DNA from 3 places in the Gelidimonas diazotrophica genome. Region 3 is predicted to be linked to each of the others. Evidence: predicted binding sites of a transcription regulator. Region 3 holds the regulator's gene; each other region holds the start of a gene.
What was found. Region 3 encodes sigma-54, which starts transcription at its own class of promoters, with help from an activator protein. Its sites were predicted from a motif close to TGGCANGNAANCTGCTTT; they were not measured.

Region 1 (7,224 bases), 1.8 Mb from region 3:
GTGCTCGTTCCAAATTTCTTCCGCACTCGCATAGGGAAATAGTGTGCTGGTTTTGCGCGCCTCCTTGTCCATCAGGCGTTCCAGCTTGCGGGCAAATTCGCTCACTATTTCCCAGTCATGGCGGGTCTCGGCCGGTTTCGGCAACGCCGGTTTAATGCGGGTAATGCGACGCTCGGAATTGGTGACTGTGCCATCCTTCTCGCTCCAGGTAGTCGCCGGCAGCAACACGTCGGCGTAATCCACCGTCGCTGTAGTTTTATAGGCTTCCTGCACGATAACCAGCTCGGCCTTTTTTAGCGCTTCGCGCACCAGTTTCTGATCCGGCATTGACTGGGCAGGATTGGTGCAGGCGATCCAGAGCAGCTTGATCTCGCCGCTGCGTACCGCCTCGAACATTTCAACCGCAGTTTTGCCCGGCTGGGCTGGCACATCGTCCACGCCCCATAGCTTCGCCACTTCGGCGCGATGCGCGGGATTGGCCAAATCGCGGTGCGCCGACAACAGATTCGCCATCCCGCCGACTTCGCGCCCGCCCATCGCATTCGGCTGGCCGGTCAGCGAAAACGGTCCCGCGCCAGGCTTGCCGATCTGGTGCGTAGCCAAATGCAAGTTGATCAGCGCCGCATTCTTGGCGGTGCCGGAAGACGACTGATTCAAGCCTTGGCAATACAGCGACAAGGCGGCCTTGGAACGGCCGAACCATTGCGCCGCCTGCACCAAATCGGCCTCGCTGACGCCGCACAGTTCGGCCACATATTTGGGTGTGTAATCGCGTACCGTCTTTTTCAGTTCCGCAAAGCCTTCGGTATGCGCGTCGATATAAGCGCTGTCGAGCAAGTCTTCCCACAGGCAAATATGCAGCATGCCGTTGAACAGCGCGACATCGGTGCCAGGCAAAATCGGCAAAAACAAATCAGCTTCGCGTGCGGTATCGGTGCGGCGCGGATCGGCGACGATGACTTTCAGATTCGGGTTGTTCTTGCGCGCATCTTCGATGCGGCGATACAGAATCGGGTGCGCATACGCGGTGTTGGAGCCGACGATGAAAATCAACTCGGCTTGCTCGATATCTTCGTAACAGGCTGGCGGCGCATCGGCACCCAGCGTTTGCTTGTAGCCGGCCACCGCACTCGACATGCACAGGCGCGAATTGCTATCGATATTGTTGGTGCCGATCAAGCCTTTCGCCAGCTTGTTGAAGACGTAATAATCTTCGGTCAGTAGTTGGCCGGAGATATAAAAGCCGACGCTGTCCGGCCCGTATTTTTTGATGGTGTCAGCAAATTGTTGCGCGATGGCGTCCAGCGTCTGGTCCCAGCCAGCCTGCACGCGTGGCGCAGTGCGTGTAGTGCGCAGTTCCGGATGCAGCGCCCGCGCTTGCCGCTGCAGCAGCGGATTGGCGGTCAAATGCAGCGTGCTGCCTTTGGTGCACAAGCGGCCGAAGTTGGCCGGATGATCAGGGTCGCCACGCACGCCGGTCACCTGCACGCCATCTGTTTCCACGATGACGCCGCAACCGACGCCGCAGTAACAGCAGGTTGCTTTAGTCTCGCGCAATGGGTTCATGCAGCGGCAGCCTCGATCGCCAGCGAAGCTAATTCGACCGCGTCCAGATACACATCGCCCGCTTCCACCTTGACGCTGAATTTTTGCGCGCAGCCTTCATCCGGTGCGGTGGCGCAGCCGGAACCGAGTTCGATGTTCCAGTTATGCAAAGGACAGGCGACACGCTCGCCGTACACGATACCTTGTGACAGCGGTCCGCCCTTGTGCGGGCAACGGTCCACCAGTGCAAATACCTTGTCTTCGCCGTTGCGAAAAATCGCCACGTCCGGTTTCCCATCGCGCTGCACCACGCGCGCGCCCAGTACCGGAATATCGGCAAGTTTGCAAATGACTTTCCATTGATTCGACATTTCAGATCCTTACCATACTAGATAGATGTATATTAAAAAAACACTGCTTTTGCGCATTATTTAAGGGTGACTTTAAAAATACTCATGACTTATTGCTTGTGCTATTCAACCACCTTGGGGATAGTCACCGCCCTCTCTCCCGGCCTCTCTCCCACAAGTGGGAGAGAGGAGCAAAACTCCCTATCCTGCTTGCGGGAGAGGGAACAGAACCAAATCAGGCCGGCAGCGCCACGAACTGGCGCATATCAACCAGCGCCTTCTCTGGCTCAACCCAAGGATCAACCTCGCCGTCGAGCGAGAACAGCATGCGTTCATACAACGCCTTGCGGCTGGCCTCGTCCTCCAGCACCATTTTCTTCGCATGATCGAGGCCGACGCGTTCCAGATAATGGACGGTACGCTCCAGATACCAGCCTTCTTCGCGGTATAGCTGCAGGAAAGCGCCCGCATATTCCAGCACTTCCGCATGGGTCTTGACCTTGACGAAGAATTGCGCGACTTCAGTTTTGATGCCGCCATTGCCGCCGACATAAATTTCCCATCCGGAATCGACACCGATCACGCCGACGTCCTTGATGCCGGATTCGGCGCAATTGCGTGGGCAACCGGAGACCGCGATCTTGACCTTATGCGGCGCGTACATCTTCCACAATTCACGCTCCAGTTGCTGCCCCATCAAAGTCGAATCCTGGGTACCGAAACGGCACCATTCGCTGCCGACACACGTCTTCACGGTACGCAATGCCTTCGCATACGCATGGCCGCACGGCATCCCAAGGTCTTTCCAGACGCCCGGCAAATCCGCTTTTTTCACGCCGAGCAAATCGATGCGCTGGCCGCCGGTGACCTTGATGGTCGGAATTTGGTATTTGTCGGCCACGTCGGCGATGCGGCGCAGATCGGATGCGTTGGTCACGCCGCCCCACATGCGCGGGATGACCGAGTACGTGCCGTCTTTCTGGATGTTGGCGTGCGCGCGTTCATTGATATAGCGCGATTGCGGATCGTCACGGGCTTCGTGCGGCCAGGTTGACAGCACGTAATAGTTGATCGCAGGACGGCATTTGGTACAGCCGTTGGGCGTGCGCCAGGCCATCATTTCCATGGTCTGGGCGATGCTCAGGAATTTCTCGACCCTGATCGCATCGCGCACTTCCTGATGGGTGTGATCGGTGCAATCGCACAGCGGCTTGGCCTTGCTGGAAACGGAATAATCGGCGCCGACGGTGGACATGATGATCTGCTCGACCAGACCGGTGCAGGAGCCGCACGAAGCCGATGCCTTGGTGTGCTTGCGCACATCTTCCAGCGTGAACAAGCCGTGCTCCTTGATCGCCTTGACGATGGTGCCCTTGCACACGCCGTTGCAGCCGCACACTTCGGCACTGTCCGGCATCGATGCGGCCTTGGTGAAACCTTCATGACCGGCGTCGCCGGTGTTCGATTCGCCGAACATCAGGCTGTCGCGAATTTCGGCAATCGCCCGGCTTTCACGCAGCAGCTTGAAGTACCAGCTGCCGTCCACCGTATCGCCGTACAGGCAGGCGCCGATCAGCTTGTCGTCCTTCAGCACCAGTTTCTTGTAGACGCCGCCTATCGGGTCCGACAGGATGATTTCTTCGGTGCCTGCACCGCCGGTAAAATCGCCGGCCGAGAACAGATCGATGCCGGTAACTTTCAGCTTGGTCGAGGTGACCGAACCCTGATAACGGCCAATGCCGAAATTGGCCAAATGATTGGCGCAAACTTTAGCCATGTCGAACAACGGCGCGACCAGCCCATACACATTGCCACGGTGGTTGACGCACTCGCCGACCGAATAAATGCGCGGGTCATAGGTCTGCATCGTGTCATTGACGACGATGCCGCGATTGCAATAAATGCCGGCCGATTCAGCCAGCGCGGTGTTGGGACGGATGCCGACTGCCATCACGATCAATTGCGCCGGAATTTCCAGTCCGTCTGTGAAACGAATCGCTCTTACATGACCGCTTTTTCCACCATCTTCGTCGCCGATAATAACCTCGGTGTTTTTCCCCAGCAGGAAATGCAGGCCGCGATCTTCCAGCGATTTCTGCAGCATCTTGCCCGCGACTTCATCCAGTTGACGCTCCATCAGCCATTTCGGCAAATGGACTACGGTGACATCCATGCCGCGCAGTTTCAAGCCGTTGGCCGCTTCCAGACCGAGCAAGCCGCCACCGATGACGATCGCATGTTTGTACTTGGTCGCCGCGGCTATCATCGCGTTGGTGTCGGCGATGTCGCGATAGGCGATCACGCCTTCCAAGTCCTTGCCCGGCACCGGCAGCATGAATGGATTCGAGCCGGTCGCCAGCAACAAGCGGTCATATTCGGCGACGGTGCCGTCTTCCGCAATCACCTGACGCTTGAGGCGATCGATCTTGATAATCTTTTTGCCCAGATGCAGCGTGATGTCGTTTTCCACATACCAATCGACATCGTTCAACATGATGTCCTGTACGGTTTGCTCGCCGGCCAGCACCGGCGACAACAGGATGCGGTTGTAATTGGCATAAGGTTCCGCACCGAACACGGTGATGTCATAAATATCGGGAGCGATCTTGCGCAGCTCTTCGAGCGTACGCACGCCTGCCATGCCGTTACCCACCATTACCAGTTTCAACTTCTTCATCACGGTCCCCAAATAAATGTCTGTTGGCTTTACTTGAGCAAAATTGATGCCAGTGCGTTTTGTGGTGCATGGCCGTGGCGAAATCCAGATTTGCACCCTTAAAGGGCATTTACCGCACGCAATCACACTGAAATAGTGCAACGCACAAAAATAACCCTTATCCGATTTACGCCATATCAAGTTGTGCCGGCAAGTGTGCAGGCATCACGCAGGCGTATGGCATGGCGCTTGCATTAATGACGCGTATTCATATCAGGAGTCATCATGCAAAAAACATCGTTCTGGAAAACGGGACATACCCCGACGCTGCTTTCCGCCTTCTTTTACTTCGACCTCAGCTTCATGGTCTGGGTTTTGCTCGGCCCGCTCGCGATCCTGATTGCCAAGGACCTGGGCCTGTCAGACGCACAAAAAGGCATGATGGTCGCCACGCCTTTATTGGCGGGCGCTTTGTTGCGTATCGTGATGGGCGTTCTGGTGGACCATCTGAAACCCAAAAAAGCCGGACTGATCGGCCAACTGATCGTGATCGCCGGGCTGACTTGGGCGTGGTTGGGCAACTTGGGAAGTTACCAAAGCTTGCTGACATTGGGCGTCATTCTGGGCGTGGCCGGCGCGGCTTTCGCGGTGGCGCTGCCGCTGGCATCACGCTGGTATCCGCCGGAGCATCAGGGCACCGCGCTCGGCATCGCCGGTGCCGGCAACTCCGGCACCGCGTTTGCGGCATTATTTGCGCCGTCACTGGCGATCGCCTATGGCTGGCAAAACGTGTTTGGCCTGGCCCTGATTCCTTTGAGCGTGGCATTGGTGGTGTATATGACATACGCCAAAGACGCCCCGTCGGCACCACCGGCGAAGTCGCTGGTCGAGTATTTGCACATCCTGAAAGACAAGGATGCATGGTGGTTCATGTTCTTTTACAGCGTCACCTTTGGCGGCTTCTCCGGCCTGGCATCGTCGCTCGCCATTTACTTCAACAGCCAATACGGCTTGTCACCGGTGGCTGCCGGCTATTTCACCGCCGCCTGCGTATTCGCCGGCTCGCTGGTGCGGCCGATGGGCGGCCGTCTGGCCGACCGGATTGGCGGCATCAAGGCCTTGTCGATCATGTATGTGCTGGCCGCAAGTTTTCTGCTGATCGCCAGCTTCGGCCTGCCGTCTGCGGTCGCGGCCGTCATCGTGTTTACGCTGGCAATGCTGGCGCTGGGCACCGGCAACGGCGCGGTATTCCAACTGGTGCCGCAACGCTTTCGCAAGGAAATCGGCGTGATGACCGGCCTGGTCGGCATGGCGGGTGGCATCGGCGGCTTTTACCTGGCATCCAGCCTCGGTTATTCGAAGCAATTGACGGGCAGCTATCAGCTGGGACTTTCCATCTTTGCAGGGCTGGCGATAGTCGCGTTGCTCGGCTTGTCGATGGTCAAGACCCGCTGGCGCACCACTTGGGGTAGCGCGGCGATGACAGCGGCCAAGATTTGATGATGAGGGAAATGCGGAAAAGCATGGTCCACGAAAAGCACGAAAGCCACGAAAAAGGGCGCACTTGGATAGCACAGACGCGGTTCGCACGCTGAACGAGCGCCTGGCTCTTTCTTAGAATTTAATGGAGTATATTTTATATCAACAATAAAAATATGCGTAAAATGCCATGAAAATACATATACTCACTGTTTTTACAAATTCATTGTCCATGAATTTGTTCGTGTCTTTCGTGGACAGAATTTGATTACCGACTGAGACAACACCATGCCACTGATCATCGCCGCCAGCCACGCCACATCCGCTGGGAAACGCGAACGCAATGAGGATTTTCTCGGCATGGTCACGCCCAACGAGCCGGAACTGTCGACCAAAGGCATGCTGGCCGCTATCGCGGACGGCGTATCCGGCAATGAAGGCGGACGCGAAGCGTCGGAATACGCGGTGCGTGGTTTGCTGGCCGATTATTACGCCACGCCCGATACCTGGCCGGTGACGCAAGCGCTGGAGCGCGTGATCAAGGCCACCAACAGCTGGGTCCAGCAACAAGGTTCGATTCGGGCGGAACTGGCCGGCATGGCGACCACGCTGACTGCCATCGTGCTGCGCGGCCGGTTTTACTATTTTGCCCATGTCGGCGACACCCGCTTGTACTTGCTACGCGGCGGCGTACTGTCCCGGCTGACCACCGACCATGTCTGGGACCGGCCCGAAATGCAGCATGTGCTCACGCGTGCAATCGGCCTCGACTCCCGGCTTGCAATCGACCACGGCATGGGCGAACTGCAACAGCGCGATGTGTTTCTGCTGGCCAGCGACGGCGTCTGGGCCTCGATCACGGAATACGACCTGACCGCCGTCTTGTCCGAGGCGGCGCAGGGCCGCGGCAGTATCGAACACGCCAGCCAGGCTTTGCTGGATACGGCGCTGGCAGCCGGCTCGCAAGATAATCTGAGCGCCTTGATATTGCGGGTCGATGCGCTGCCGCAAAAAAACTTGCGCGATGCGGTCGCGATCTCGCGCGATTTGCCGCTGCCGCCCAGGCTGAAAGCGGGCCAGAGCATCGACGGCTACCTGGTTGAAGAAATGATCCATGCGTCGCAAGCGACGCTGTTGTATCGCGTGCTCGATCCGGCCACGCAGCGCAAGCTGGTGCTCAAGACGCTGCACCCC
Region 2 (7,224 bases), 860 kb from region 3:
TAACGGCCAGCTAAGCCCGGAGCAGATTCGCGGTTGGGTCGCCAACCGCTTTTATTATCAGATCAATATTCCGCAAAAAGACGGCGCGATCCTCGCCAACTGCCCGGATCGGGAAACCCGCCGCAAATGGATTTTGCGCATCCATGATCATGACGGCTGGGAAGACAATGCCGGCGGGATCGAGGCGTGGGCGCGCTTAGGTGAGGCGGTCGGCATTCCGCGCAGTGAACTGTGGTCTTTGTGCCACGTGGTGCCGGGGGTGCGTTTCGCGGTCGATGCGTATGTCAATTTCGCCCGCCAATCGCCGTGGCAGGAAGGCGTGTGTTCATCGTTGACCGAGATGTTCGCACCCAAGATCCATAAGGAACGTTTGGCCAACTGGCCCACGCTGTATCCGTGGATAGAAGAGCAGGGGCTGCAATACTTTCGCAGCCGGATTTCGCTCGCCGAGCGTGATGTGGTGCATGGCTTGCAAGTCACGCTAGACCATTTCACCACACGCATGCAGCAGCAGCGCGCACTGGAGATTTTGCAATTCAAGCTCGACGTGCTGTGGTCGATGATGGATGCGATCGAACTGGCCTATTCCGCGCGCATTTAAGGACGCAACATGGATAGATCGACCGAGTTGCCCAAACTATCAAGACTGTTCCGTCTGCAATGGGAACAGGTGCAGGATGCCTATGTGCTGCTGTATCCGGAAGGAATGGTCAAGCTGAATCAAAGCGCAGCGGAAATCCTCAAGCGCTGTGATGGCAGCAACGCGGTTGCGACCATCGTAGCCGATCTTGAGCAAGCGTTTGCAGTCAGTAATCTGGATGATGAAGTGCAGGATTTTCTGAAGGAAGCATATGCGCGCGGCTGGCTTGTCTGAACACGTCACCACTATCGAGCAGGATCAGCCGGCTGGCATCGCGCCACCGCTGTGGCTACTGGCCGAACTGACCTATAGATGTCCGTTGCATTGCATCTTTTGCTACAACCCGGTCAACTATGCGCAGAACCGCAATGAGCTGAGCACCGCGCAATGGATCGACGTGATGCGGCAGGCGCGCGCACTAGGCGCGGCGCAACTGGGGTTTTCCGGCGGTGAACCGCTGCTGCGCGAGGACCTGGAAGACTTGGTTGCCGAAGGCTACCGGCTCGGTTATTACACCAACCTGATCACCTCTGGGGTTGGCTTGACGGAAGACCGGATTGCGCGGCTGCGGGATGCCGGTCTCGATCATATCCAGCTATCGTTCCAGGATTCCAGCAAGGAAATGAACGACTTCCTGACCAGCACCAAAACCTTCGATCTGAAGTCGCGGGTCGCCAAGCTGATCAAGCAATATGACTATCCGATGGTGCTCAACGTGGTGCTGCATCGCTACAATCTGGATCACATCGACCGCATCATTCAGATGGCGCTCGACATGGGCGTCGAATATCTGGAGCTGGCCAATACCCAATATTACGGCTGGGGCCTGGTCAATCGGGCGCACTTGTTGCCCTCGCATGCACAGCTCAAACATGCGGAAGCCATCGTCAACGCCTATCGCGCCAAGGTTGGCAACAAGATCCGTATCTTGTTTGTGGTGCCGGATTATTTTGAAGAACGGCCGAAAGCCTGCATGAATGGCTGGGGCGCGGTATTTCTGGCCATTGCCGCTGACGGCACCGCGCTGCCCTGCCATGCGGCAAAATCGCTGCCGGGCATTGATTTCCCGCATGTGACGCAACACAGCATCCGCGACATCTGGTACCACAGCGATGCCTTCAACAAATATCGTGGCGATGCCTGGATGAAGGAGCCTTGCAAAACCTGCCCGGAGAAAACGAAAGATTTCGGCGGCTGTCGCTGCCAGGCGCTTGCGCTTACCGGCGACGCCACCAACGCCGACCCGGTGTGCAGCAAATCGCCGCAGCACGCACAGCTACAGCAAATCGTCCAGCAGGCGCAGCAGGCACAAAATGGCAACGCGCAATCAAACAGCCAGCCCATCCTGTTTCGCACCGACGCGAATTCCATCAAGCTATCAGCCAAGAATCAGTAGCAACCTGACCGCGTCGTTACCGGAGAGCAGCACGGTTTGCCAATGTGCTGATTTAGATCATACTGCTCTAGTGTATTTTAAAAATTTCATTAAAATAATTCGGAAATAAGTATGTTTTTTAACATACTCCAGTAAAAAATCGGCGATCATTCCCCGAGGTAATGCCATTTGCCTGTAGGTGCGAATTTATTCGCATTCTTCACCATTCTATGCGAACTAATGCGAATAAATCAGCATACAAGGGTGGGTGAAGCCATCATGTAGGTTCGATATGCGATGGGTTTCACCCATCCTACGGCCGTGCGTAAGCCCGGATATAAAAAAACTGACGACCGCAGCCGTCAGTAAAAATGACTCCAGGCAAGCAGGGAGACAAGCTGCTGCCGACTACCGGAGTCAAGCGCTCGCAATCTACCGATCGGGTCCTTATTTGGAAGCGAGTTTGAAAACCCAAACGCTGCCGCCCTGTTCCAGATAATTCACTTTTTTAGCCACTTCGCCACCCCACAGCGGCACTGCGCCGCCCCAGCCCGAGACGACGGCGACATACTGCGTATCGCCTTCCTGCCAGGTTACCGGCGGCGCCACGACGCCGGAGCCGGTCTGGAATTTCCACAGTTCCTTGCCGGTCTTGGCATCCACCGCTTTCAGGAAGCCCTCGGGCGTGCCGTAAAATACCAGGCCGCCGGCGGTGGTCATCACGCCACCCCACAAAGGCGCGTTATTCTTGACTTCCCACACGATTTTGCCGGTCTTGGGGTCCACTGCGCGCATCGCGCCGATGTAATCGTCAAAGTTGGGTTTGATGGTAAAGCCGGCGCCGAGGTACGCTGCGCCTTTTTTGTACGAGATCGGCTCATTCCAGATATCCATGCCCCATTCATTGGACGGCACATAGAATAGTTTGGTCTGCGGGCTGTATGCCATCGGCATCTGATTCTTGGCACCCAAAAATCCGGGCGCTGCAAATGCGGTTTTCCCTTTCTTGCCTTCCTCGCCTTTGGTCGGGTCGCCAGGGCGGCCGGCAGGAATTAAATTTGGTCGTCCTGTTTTAAGGTCGATGCCGCTGGCCCAGGTGATTTTCTTGACAAACGGGAAGGCATTTTCAAGCTTGCCGTTTTTTGCATCCACTACATAGAAAAAGCCGTTGCGGTCAGCCTTGCCGCCGAAACGTTTGCCATCCATGTCGAAGGTGACGAACTCGTTGACGCCGTCATAGTCCCAGCCATCGTGCGGCGTGCTTTGATAACTCCACTTGATTTTGCCGGTGTCCACATCCAGCGCTACGGTGGACGACGAGTACAGGTTATCGCCGGGGCGTAAATGACTGTTCCAGGGTGCCGGATTGCCGGTGCCAAAATAGGCCAGGCCGGTCGATGCATCGTAGGTGCCGCCGAGCCAGGTTGCTGCGCCACCGGTTTTCCATAAATCGCCAGGCCAGGTCTTGTTGACGGTGCCGCTAATACCGTTTTCAATTCCTTTGCCGTCCTTGTCGTACTTGTAGCCCATGTGTCCTTCCACCATAGGCCGCATCCAGACCAGTTCGCCGGTGCGCGGATTGCGCGCTTCAACCCGGCCGACTATGCCGAATTCGCCGCCGGAGACGCCGGTGAGCAACAATCCCTTGGCAATCAACGGCGCTGCCGTCATCGAATAACCGGCTGCATAATCGTCTATCTTCTCTTTCCAGACGACTTTGCCGGTGTTTTGGTCAAGCGCTACCAGTTGCGCATCGAGCGTGCCGAAAATCACCAGGTTGTCATACAGTGCGGCGCCGCGATTGACCACATCGCAACAAGGCATGATGCCTTCGGGCAAGCGGTGTTCATACTTCCATAGCTTGGCGCCGGTTTTCAGATCCAGCGCATAAATGCGCGAATAGGAGCCGGTCACGAACATCTTGCCATCGTGAATCAGCGGCTGCGATTCTTGCCCGCGCTGCTTCTCGCCACCGAATGAAAATGCCCAGGCAGGCGTCAATTTGTTGACAGTCTTGGTGTTGACCTGGGTCAGTTTGGAAAAGCGCTGTCCCTGTTGCCCCATTCCCCACGACAAGACGCTGCCGTCTGAATTTTTTTCTATCATTGCATCCGTTACGCCCGCTGCATGCGCAGCGGATGCACTAGTCAGCGCAATGCCCACCATTAACCCTAATAATTTTATATGCACAACAATCTCCTCTTGAAATGACAGACGAACCAATTATGTGAAGCACATAACGGCAGGGAGATAGGCAAAGTACGTGCCATCGGATAATCACCTTGAAAAACCTGTTTTCCAGCCATTCGCAGGCAGAAAGCAGGCTGACATCGCGCGTCCAGTCAATCGCTTGTATCCGTACATTTTTGATTGCAGCGTCCAACATTGGGTCAATTTGAAACAGTCATTCTTGCACTGTTCAAAAAACAACCACTTTCAGCAAAATCAGGCGCGACAGATCGATGTGTTCACCTAGGCCGCTAGAGCGTTGGCACCCTAAGTGATGCGCCATTGCAGGGCTTGCTGCGCGAAAAACCAGGCTGGCATGGCGCTTGCAATAGCAGGTATGTGCACGACGCACTTGTGGCAAAGACCAATCGACATAATCACTTAAGAAAGAGGACGACATGAATCTCGCAGACATCAGCAAATTAGGCGTCAAGAACCCATTCAAACAACGCTACGACAATTTCATCGGCGGCAAATTCGTGCCGCCGGTCAAGGGTGAATACTTCGCCAATATCACACCGATTACCGGCCAGCCATTCTGCGAAATCGCACGCTCCACCGCAGAAGACGTCGAACTGGCGCTGGATGCAGCCCATGCCGCCAAAGATGCCTGGGCCAAAATTTCGCCAGCCGACCGCGCCAATATCCTGAACAAAGTCGCCGATCGGATCGAAGCCAATCTGGAATTGATCGCTACTGCCGAAACCATCGACAACGGCAAGCCGATTCGCGAAACCATGAATGTCGATATCCCGCTGGCGATTGACCATTTCCGCTACTTTGCCGGTTGCATCCGCGCTCAGGAAGGCAGCGTTTCGCAGATCGATTCCGAAACCTATGCGTATCACTTCCATGAGCCGCTCGGCGTGGTCGGTCAGATCATTCCGTGGAATTTCCCAATTCTGATGGCGGTCTGGAAACTGGCGCCTGCACTGGCTGCCGGCAACTGCGTGGTGATGAAGCCAGCCGAACAAACGCCGGCATCCATCCTGGTTCTGATGGAACTGATCCAGGATCTGCTGCCAGCCGGTGTGGTGAACATCGTCAATGGCTTTGGCCTGGAAGCCGGCAAACCGCTGGCCTCCAGCAAACGCATCGCCAAAATAGCCTTTACCGGCGAGACCGGCACCGGCCGCCTGATCATGCAATACGCGGCGCAAAATCTAATTCCGGTAAGCCTGGAGCTGGGCGGCAAATCGCCCAACATCTTCTTTGCCGATGTGATGGATCAAGACGATGATTTCTTCGACAAATGCCTGGAAGGTTTCGCGATGTTTGCGGTGAACCAGGGTGAAGTTTGCACCTGCCCATCGCGGGTATTGATCCAGGAATCGATCTATGAAAAATTCATGGAACGTGCGTTAAAACGCGTGGCTGCCATCAAGCAAGGCAATCCGCTCGATGCAACTACGATGATGGGCGCTCAGACTTCGCAAGAGCAGATGGATAAGATCATGTCCTACATGGACATCGGCACCCAGGAAGGCGCCGACAAACTGATCGGCGGCGAGCGTTGCGATCTGGGTGGCGATCTGGCTGGCGGCTATTACATCAAGCCGACGATATTCCACGGCAATAACAAGATGCGCATCTTCCAGGAAGAAATTTTTGGCCCAGTGGTATCGGTCACGACCTTCAAGGACGAGGCAGAAGCGCTGGAAATCGCCAATGACACTATGTTCGGTTTGGGCGCTGGCTTGTGGACCCGCGATGGTTCGCGCGCCTTCCGCGTCGGCCGTGCAATCCAGGCCGGCCGCGTCTGGACCAACTGCTATCACCTGTACCCAGCCCATGCTGCGTTCGGCGGTTACAAACAGTCCGGATTCGGTCGCGAAAATCACAAGATGATGCTGGATCATTACCAACAAACTAAAAACTTGCTGGTCAGCTATAGCCCGAAAGCGCTCGGCTTCTTTTAAGCCTTGATGTTGTAGGTTGGGTAAGCGCAGCGTAACCCGACATCCACAGTCGCAAATGTCGGGTTACGCGATGAAGCCGCTAACCCAACCTACCGATTCCGGCTCGCTTTGCTCAGTACCAACCTACGTTGGAGTCAATCTATGACGCACACAATCCCACGCGTGACGGCAACCCAGGCAACGCTGGATTTGCTGCAGACGCTGCATCAGAAACACGGGCCGCTGATGTTTTTTCAATCCGGCGGCTGCTGTGACGGTAGCGCGCCGATGTGTTACCCCGCAGGTGAATTCGCAATCAGCGCTACCGACGTCCATTTGGGCGAGATTAATGGCACGCCGTTTTACATGGGTGCCGAGCAGTTCGAATACTGGAAACACACCCAACTCATCATCGATGTGGTGAACGGCAATGGCGGCATGTTTTCACTGGAAAACGGTTCAGGCCAACGCTTTCTGACGCGCTCGCGCTTATTCACCGATGCCGAATGTGCGACCCTGGAACAACAGGATAAATAGCATGACGCTGCGCGTGACTTCAATTTGCAAATCGTTCGGGCAGCGCAAAGCGCTGGATAACGTCAGCCTGCATGTCGCCGCCGGTGAATTTCTGGCGCTGCTCGGCCCCAACGGCGCCGGCAAAACCACGCTATTTCAAATACTTTCAGGACTCTTCATCGCCGACCAGGGCAGCGCTGTTATTTGCGGCGCAGATATCGGCATCACGCCGATTCCCGCCTTGGCGCAACTGGGGATCGTGTTCCAGCAGCCGGCCCTGGATCTGGATCTGAGCGTTACAGCCAATCTGCAGTTTCAGGCCAACCTGCACGGCATTGCGCGGGTTGAAGCAAAACAGCGCATCGCAGATTGCCTGGCGCGCTTCGGCCTGTCGGAACGGGCACAAGACAGCGCCCGAGTTCTGTCCGGCGGCAACCGGCGCAAGGTGGAGTTGGCGCGCGCGTTGATGACGCGCCCCAAGTTGCTATTGATGGATGAAGCCACCGTCGGCATCGATCCGGCTTCGCGGATGCAAATCATTGCGGATGTCAAAGCACTGTGCAGGG
Region 3 (7,224 bases):
CTCAACGTCCGGGTCGACCGCGAAGCCTGTCCGCTGAATCTGGCGCCGACTGCCAGCACCACCGCCGCTCTGGCGCTGGGCGATGCGGTGGCGGTGGCGCTGCTGGATGCGCGCGGCTTCCAGGCCGAAGATTTTGCCCGCTCGCACCCCGGCGGCGCACTCGGCCGCCGCCTGCTGACCCGTGTGCGCGACGTGATGCGCAGCGGCGACGCGGTTCCGGCCATAGCGGTCGACGCCACGCTGAGCGCCGCCCTGCTGGAAGTTTCCCGCAAAAGCATCGGCATGACCGCCGTGGTGGACGATGGGTTTCACGCCGTCGGCGTGTTTACCGACGGCGATTTGCGGCGCCTGATTGAGCATGTCCAGGATTTCAGCAAACTGCTGATCGCCGACGTGATGCACGCCAACCCGCGCACCATCGGCCCCGACCAGTTGGCGGTGGAAGCGGTTGAAATCATGGAACAATTCCGCATCAACCAGTTGCTGGTGGCCGACACTGATGGGGTTCTGATCGGGGCGCTGCATATCCACGACCTGACCCGCGCCAAGGTCATCTGATGACGCAGGACAATGACCGTATCGAACGTGCCCGGCAGCGCGCAACCCAGGTCAAGTTGATGATTTTCGACGTCGACGGCGTCCTGACCGACGGCAGCCTGCACTTCGGCCCGGAAGGCGAAGTCATCAAGAGCTTCAACGTGCTCGACGGCCACGGCATCAAGCTGTTGCAGCAATCGGGTGTAGCCACCGCCATCATCAGCGCGCGCCAGTCGGCCATCGTGGCCCGGCGCGCAACCGATCTGGGCATTGTGCATGTGCAGCAGGGGATGCACGACAAGCGGCACGCCTTCGAGCAATTGCTGGCGCAGACCGGAATCCCGATGCAATCCTGCGGCTTTATCGGCGACGATGTGATCGATCTGCCGATCCTGACGCGGGTAGGTTTTGCCGCCAGTGTGCCGAACGCACACCCCGAAGTGCAGTGTCGGGTCCATTACGTGACGCAAGCCGGCGGCGGGCGTGGCGCGGCGCGCGAGATTTGCGACTTCATCCTGCGCGCGCAAGGCAATTACGAGGCGGCGCTGGCGCCGTACCTGACATGAAAACCGCCGGCGCGACCTATCGCCTGCGCCTGATCGTGATCATTGCGTTGGGTGTAGTCATGACGCTGGGCAGTTTCTGGGTGCTGGAAGTGATGCGCAAAAGCGGTATCGATAACGCACCGGATATTGCCCGCAGCGAACCCGATTTCTATGTCGATAATTTTAAATTCATTCAACTCGCCAAAAACGGACAGCTGCACTACAAGATGTCCGGCGACAGGCTCACCCACGAGCCACTGCATGACTCTTACCAAATCGTGCAACCGGTCATCATCAACCCGGGCCAGGCACGCGCACCGATGACGATGCGCGCCGAAAGCGCAATCATCGAAGACGATAACAGCAAGGTGCATCTGCACAAGAAAGTGCAAATCGATCGCCCCGCTTCCGGCCAGAGCCAAGCCCTGCACCTAGAAACCGAATACCTGCTGCTGCTGCCCGACGAAGATGTGATGCAGTCGGACCAGCCGGTGAAAGTACTGCTGGGCCAGTCCACGCTCTCGGGCAATGGCCTATTTGCCAACAACGCCACCCGGGAATTGCGTGTATCGGGCAATGTGCGCGGCAGCTTTCCGGCATCGTCGGCGCATTGATGCTTACTGCACCGAGCCTGCGGCAACCAACCCTCTTTGATAGGAATAGCGTTATGAAACGGTTTTTTCTGATGTCCCTGACGCTGGCCGGGATGATTTTTTCGGCGGGCGCGCTGGCCGAAAAAGCCGATGCAGACAAGCCGACCAACATCGAAGCCAACCAAATGGCTTACGATGATCTCAAACAGATCAACACCTTCATCGGCAACGTGGTCTTAACGCGCGGCACGCTGCTGATGAAAGCGGGCAAGGTGGTCGTCACGACAGACCCGGCCGGCTATCAGTTCGCCACTTTGTACGGCGCACCGGGTGCAGTGGCAACCTTTCGCCAGAAGCGCGATGGCGGTCCCAACCTGTGGGTGGAAGGACAGGCAGAGCGGATCGAATACGATACCAAGGCAGAAATAGCCAAATTGTTTTCGCACGCGAAGCTGAAGCGGCTCGATGGCAGCAAGACCATCGACGAAGTCGAAGGCGAATTCATTTCCTACAACAGCGGCAGCGAATTCTTCAACGTTACCAACAGCGCCAGCGGTGCCGGCACGCCGGGCAACGGGCGCATCAAGGTGACCATCCAGCCGCGTACTGTAAAGGGCCAATAAGATGAGCCGATCCAGTATCCCAGGCAGTACCCTGAGCGTGCGCGGGCTGCAAAAAAGTTACAGCAAACGGCTGGTCGTGCGCGACATCTCGCTGGAAGTAAAAAGCGGCGAAGTGGTTGGCTTGCTAGGCCCCAACGGGGCCGGCAAGACCACATCGTTTTACATGATCGTAGGTTTGGTGCCATCGGACGCCGGCACCATTGATCTCGACGGCGTCGACATCTCGCGCCTGCCGATCCATCGCCGCGCGTTACTCGGTCTGTCTTACCTGCCGCAGGAAGCCTCGGTTTTTCGTAAACTGACGGTCGAGGACAATATCCGTGCAGTACTGGAGTTGCAAAAAGAAAATGGCAAAGCGCTCTCGAAAGCTGCCATTGAAGAACGCCTGAACAAGCTGCTGGCCGACTTGCAAATTGAAAAATTGCGCGAAAATCAGGCGCTGTCGCTTTCCGGCGGCGAACGCCGGCGGGTCGAGATCGCCCGGGCGCTGGGCACCAACCCGCGCTTCATCCTGCTCGATGAACCGTTTGCCGGGATCGATCCGATTGCCGTCATCGAGATTCAGCGCATCGTGCGTTTCCTCAAGGAGCGCGGCATCGGCGTGCTGATCACCGACCACAATGTGCGCGAAACCCTCGGCATCTGCGACCGCGCCTACATCATCAACCAGGGTGCGGTGCTGGCCAGCGGCCAGCCCGACGACATCATTGAAGATGCCTCGGTACGGCGGGTGTACCTGGGCGAACATTTCCGCATGTGAAGATAAACCACCTGATGCGACAAGTCCTTTCGGTATGAAGCAATCACTCCAGCTGCGCACTTCGCAGCATCTTGCGCTGACGCCGCAGTTGCAGCAATCGATTCGCCTGCTGCAATTGTCGACGCTGGAGCTGCACCAGGAACTGGAACAGATTCTGTGCGACAACCCGCTGCTGGAACGGCTGGACGATCCGCTCGACCATTCGGTGCGTTTGCTGGCCGATGGCGCAATCAGCACCAGCCCTGCCACCACCACAGCCTCAGCTGAAACCGATCCAGCCAGTATGCAAGACGGCAGCGCCGCCGAAGCAGATGCCGGATTCGATACGCCCGATGCACAGACGGCCGCATCGGACTGGAGTTTTGACGATGTGGCGCGCACCAGCAAAGCACCGGAAGACGACGACGGCCGGGCCCAGCTCGGCGCCCACGAATGCACTCTGCGCGAGCACCTGCTGGAGCAAGCCCATTTAAGCTTGCAGCAACAGCGCGACCGCGCGTTGCTGGAATTGCTGATCGATGCGCTCGATGACAATGGCTACCTGGAAGAATCTCTTGACGCCATCCACGCTCGCTTGCCGTCCGAACTCGATATCGAGCCGGAAGATCTGACGTTCGCGCTGGCCTTGCTGCAAAGTTTCGACCCGGCCGGGGTTGGCGCACGCAACCCGTCGGAATGTCTGGCGCTGCAGATCCGCCGCCTGCCTAAAGCACCGTTCGTTACGCGTCGCCTGGCGCTGGCCATCGTCGAACAACACCTGGCTTTGTTTGCGCAGCGCGACTTTAGCAAACTCAGAAAACTGCTCGATTGCGACGATGAGGATTTGCGCGAAGCACAGGCGCTGATCAGGCAATGCAACCCGCATCCGGGCGCCATATTCGGCAGCGGCAGTGCCGATTATGTAGTGCCCGACGTCATAGTCAGGCCCGGCAAAAATGGCTGGCAAGTCAGTTTGAACCATGAAGTCATGCCGCGCCTGCGGGTCAATGCACTGTATGCCAACATCCTTAAGCAAGACAAGGGAAGCGGCTCGATGACGTCGCAGCTGCAGGAAGCGAAGTGGCTGATCAAGAATATGCGGCAGCGTTTTGATACGATTTTGCGCGTTGCACAAGCGATAGTCGAGCGGCAACGGAATTTTTTCAGCCACGGCGCAGTCGCCATGCGGCCTCTTGTCTTGCGTGAAATTGCTGATACACTAAACCTGCACGAGAGCACAATCTCCCGCGTCACTACCCAAAAATACATGCTCACGCCGCATGGTATGTTTGAGTTGAAATACTTCTTTGGCAGCCATGTCGCCACCGAAACCGGAGGAGAAGCTTCCTCCACTGCAATCCGCGCACTCATCAAACAATTGATAGGAGCTGAAAACCAGAAAACACCACTTTCCGACAGTAAAATCGCCGACATGCTGGGCGAGCAAGGTATGGTCATCGCCCGTCGTACCGTCGCAAAATACCGCGAAGCGCTCAAAATCCCGCCTGTCAATTTGCGAAAGTCTTTGTAGTCCAGTCGTCTGAAGTCCTTGCAATGCAGTTACTGTTGCTGCATTTTGACTCTGGCCGCCCCATCAGGCCCGAAGCAGGCAGCGATAATTTCCATAGGAGTGTTTTATGAATCTCACCATCAGTGGACATCACCTCGAAGTAACCCCCGCCATTCGCGAATATGTACAATCCAAAGTCGAGCGCATTACGCGCCACTTCGATCATGTCATTGATATCGCGCTCATCCTGAGCGTTGACAATCTCCCTGAAAAAGAAAAACGGCAACGCGCTGAAATCAACCTGAATCTCAGCGGGAAAGCGCTGCACGCTGAAAGCACGGATCAAAACCTGTACGCAGCCATCGATACGATGATCGACAAGCTCGACCGCCAAATCATCAAGCACAAGGGCAAGGTACAAGACCACCCACACGATGCCATCAAGCACCGGGACGGAGAACCCGAGTTGCCGGAAGCGTCCGCGATTTCCTGAGAGGAGATACGCAGAGTCGAACAATTCGACTCGCAACAATCAAGGGCGCAAGATGCGCCCTTTTTGGTACCTGATACATCGGTTCAATCTGCTACTGTTACCCGATTGCAACTCCATTCACCATTCCAGCCAAGGCGCACTTTCACCATGACAGAACACGTTCACATTTCGACCGAAAACCAGATCGGCTGCATCACGCTGAATCGTCCCAAGGCGCTCAATTCCTTGTCGCTGGAGATGATCCGGACTCTCACTGAAACGCTGCTGGCGTGGCGCGCCGACACCGGCATCCGCGCGGTGCTGATCCGCAGCAGCAGCGAAAAAGCTTTCTGCGCGGGCGGCGATATTCGTTTCTTTTACGATGTCGGCATTGCAACGCCGCGTGGCGGCAGCGCTTTGCTGGAAGATTTTTTCACCGAAGAATATGCGCTCAACCACCTGATCCATCATTATCCGAAACCGTATATCGCGCTGATGGATGGCGTGGTGATGGGCGGCGGCATGGGCGTGGCGCAAGCCGGCCCTGCCAGCCGGCTGCGCATCGTGACCGAACGCACCAAAATGGCGATGCCGGAAGTCAATATCGGCCTGTTCCCGGATGTCGGCAGCGGCTATTTTCTGTCGCGATGTGCAGGGCAACTCGGTACCTATCTGGGCGTTACCGGCGACATCATCACCGCCGCGGACGCCTTGTATGCGGGCCTGGCCGATTTTTTCCTGCCGTCGTCGCAATTGCCGGTCTTAACAGAAATGCTCGAATCCGGCGACGATATCGAGGTGCGGACGGCCATTTGCGACTTCGCAGCCGACTTCGACAATGGCATTGCGCCCGAGGCCAGCATGCTGGCGGTTCATCGGGACGCGATCAATCGCCATTTTGCACAGGATACAGTGCCAGACATCATCAAATCGCTGTCGCAGGACCAAGCACCGTTCGCCCAAAAGACTCTGGCCCTCATGCAAAAACGTTCGCCGCTGATGATGTGCGTGACGCTGGAACAGATCCGGCGCAGCGCCGCCCTGAGCGTGGCCGAATGCCTGCGCATGGAGCGCACCATGGTGCGTCATTGCTTCGAGCAGGGCGAAGTCATCGAAGGTGTGCGGGCACTGGTGGTGGACAAGGATAACGCGCCGCAGTGGAATCCGGCCACGCTGGCTGAGGTAACGCCGGACATGATCGCCGGCTTCTTCGCGCCGGTCTGGCCGCCGCACGCGCATCCGCTGCGAAGCCTCGAATAACCGTAACTATTCAGCCCGCATCAAGAAACTTCCAAACCGAAGTGGTTTTTTGTAGGAGCGCACCCGGGCGCGGAAGCAGTCGCCTGACTGCAGCCGTTGATCGCGCCCGGGTGCGCTCCTACAACATCGTACCATTCCGCTCTTAATTGCCTTGCCGGCTGAATAGTTACGGGAAACCTTTATAAGCAGGGGGTATATTTAAAAACAGTGGATTTTCCGCATGCTATACATGCGGTATTAAAAAATACCTGGAGGTGTATTTTTTAATGCCCCAATTATCAGAGTTCTTCCACCATGAATAAACGCCGATGTTCGCGCGTTGCATAACGGTCGGTCATGCCGGCAATATAATCGGCAATTTTGCGCGCCTGCGCCTGCAAGTCGTTCTGCCCGGCAGGCAGGCGATGGTCCGGCGGCAGCAGACTCGGCTCTTCCATGAAGGCTTCAAACAGCGCGGTAATGATGTGGCGCGCCTTGGTCGTCATGCGGTTGACCAGATAATGACGGTACAGATTCTCATGCAGGAAATGCTTCATCAGGGCGGCATCCTGCCGCATCTGGTCCGAAAACGCGATCAGCGTGCCGGCGCTGCGCACCGCGTCGATCGATGCCGGTTGCGCCTGCGCGATGCGGGCCTCGGAAGTCCGGATTAAATCGACGATCAACGCATTGATCATGCGACGCACCGTTTCATAGATCGCCCGCCGCCCGCTGATGCCGGGAAATACCGCTTCGACTTCGTGCCGATGACGCGCGAACAGATCGACTTCGCCCAATTGTTCGACCGTCAGCAAGCCGGAGCGCAAGCCGTCATCGATATCGTGATTGTTATAAGCAATTGCGTCAGCCAGATCGACCAGCTGCGCCTCCAGCGACGGCTGCCTGCGGTCGATGAAACGCTGGCCGATGGCACCGAGCTTGGCCGCATTTTCCAGCGAGCAATGC

Region 1: the regulator sigma-54 is predicted to act here: its motif matches at 4,607-4,624, upstream of nirB (nitrite reductase large subunit NirB).
Region 2: the regulator sigma-54 is predicted to act here: its motif matches at 4,267-4,284, upstream of KGFNPO_RS15130 (PQQ-dependent methanol/ethanol family dehydrogenase).

What each region holds. Positions count from the first base shown of each region.
Region 1 covers NZ_CM146349.1:2,318,739-2,325,962, forward strand. The annotation lists gene KGFNPO_RS10785 (nitrate reductase) at 1-1,566, opposite strand, end outside; gene nirD (nitrite reductase small subunit NirD) at 1,563-1,916, opposite strand; gene nirB (nitrite reductase large subunit NirB) at 2,131-4,572, opposite strand; gene KGFNPO_RS10800 (nitrate/nitrite transporter) at 4,837-6,051, shown strand; gene KGFNPO_RS10805 (protein kinase domain-containing protein) at 6,319-7,224, shown strand, end outside.
Region 2 covers NZ_CM146349.1:3,248,589-3,255,812, reverse strand. The annotation lists gene pqqC (pyrroloquinoline-quinone synthase PqqC) at 1-601, shown strand, start outside; gene pqqD (pyrroloquinoline quinone biosynthesis peptide chaperone PqqD) at 611-874, shown strand; gene pqqE (pyrroloquinoline quinone biosynthesis protein PqqE) at 852-2,036, shown strand; gene KGFNPO_RS15130 (PQQ-dependent methanol/ethanol family dehydrogenase) at 2,463-4,181, opposite strand; gene adh (aldehyde dehydrogenase) at 4,643-6,163, shown strand; gene KGFNPO_RS15120 (DUF779 domain-containing protein) at 6,305-6,679, shown strand; gene KGFNPO_RS15115 (ABC transporter ATP-binding protein) at 6,681-7,224, shown strand, end outside.
Region 3 covers NZ_CM146349.1:279,925-287,148, reverse strand. The annotation lists gene KGFNPO_RS01400 (KpsF/GutQ family sugar-phosphate isomerase) at 1-558, shown strand, start outside; gene KGFNPO_RS01395 (KdsC family phosphatase) at 558-1,103, shown strand; gene lptC (LPS export ABC transporter periplasmic protein LptC) at 1,100-1,696, shown strand; gene lptA (lipopolysaccharide transport periplasmic protein LptA) at 1,750-2,298, shown strand; gene lptB (LPS export ABC transporter ATP-binding protein) at 2,300-3,058, shown strand; gene KGFNPO_RS01375 (RNA polymerase factor sigma-54) at 3,093-4,568, shown strand; gene hpf (ribosome hibernation-promoting factor, HPF/YfiA family) at 4,675-5,040, shown strand; gene KGFNPO_RS01365 (enoyl-CoA hydratase/isomerase family protein) at 5,188-6,279, shown strand; gene KGFNPO_RS01360 (deoxyguanosinetriphosphate triphosphohydrolase) at 6,558-7,224, opposite strand, start outside.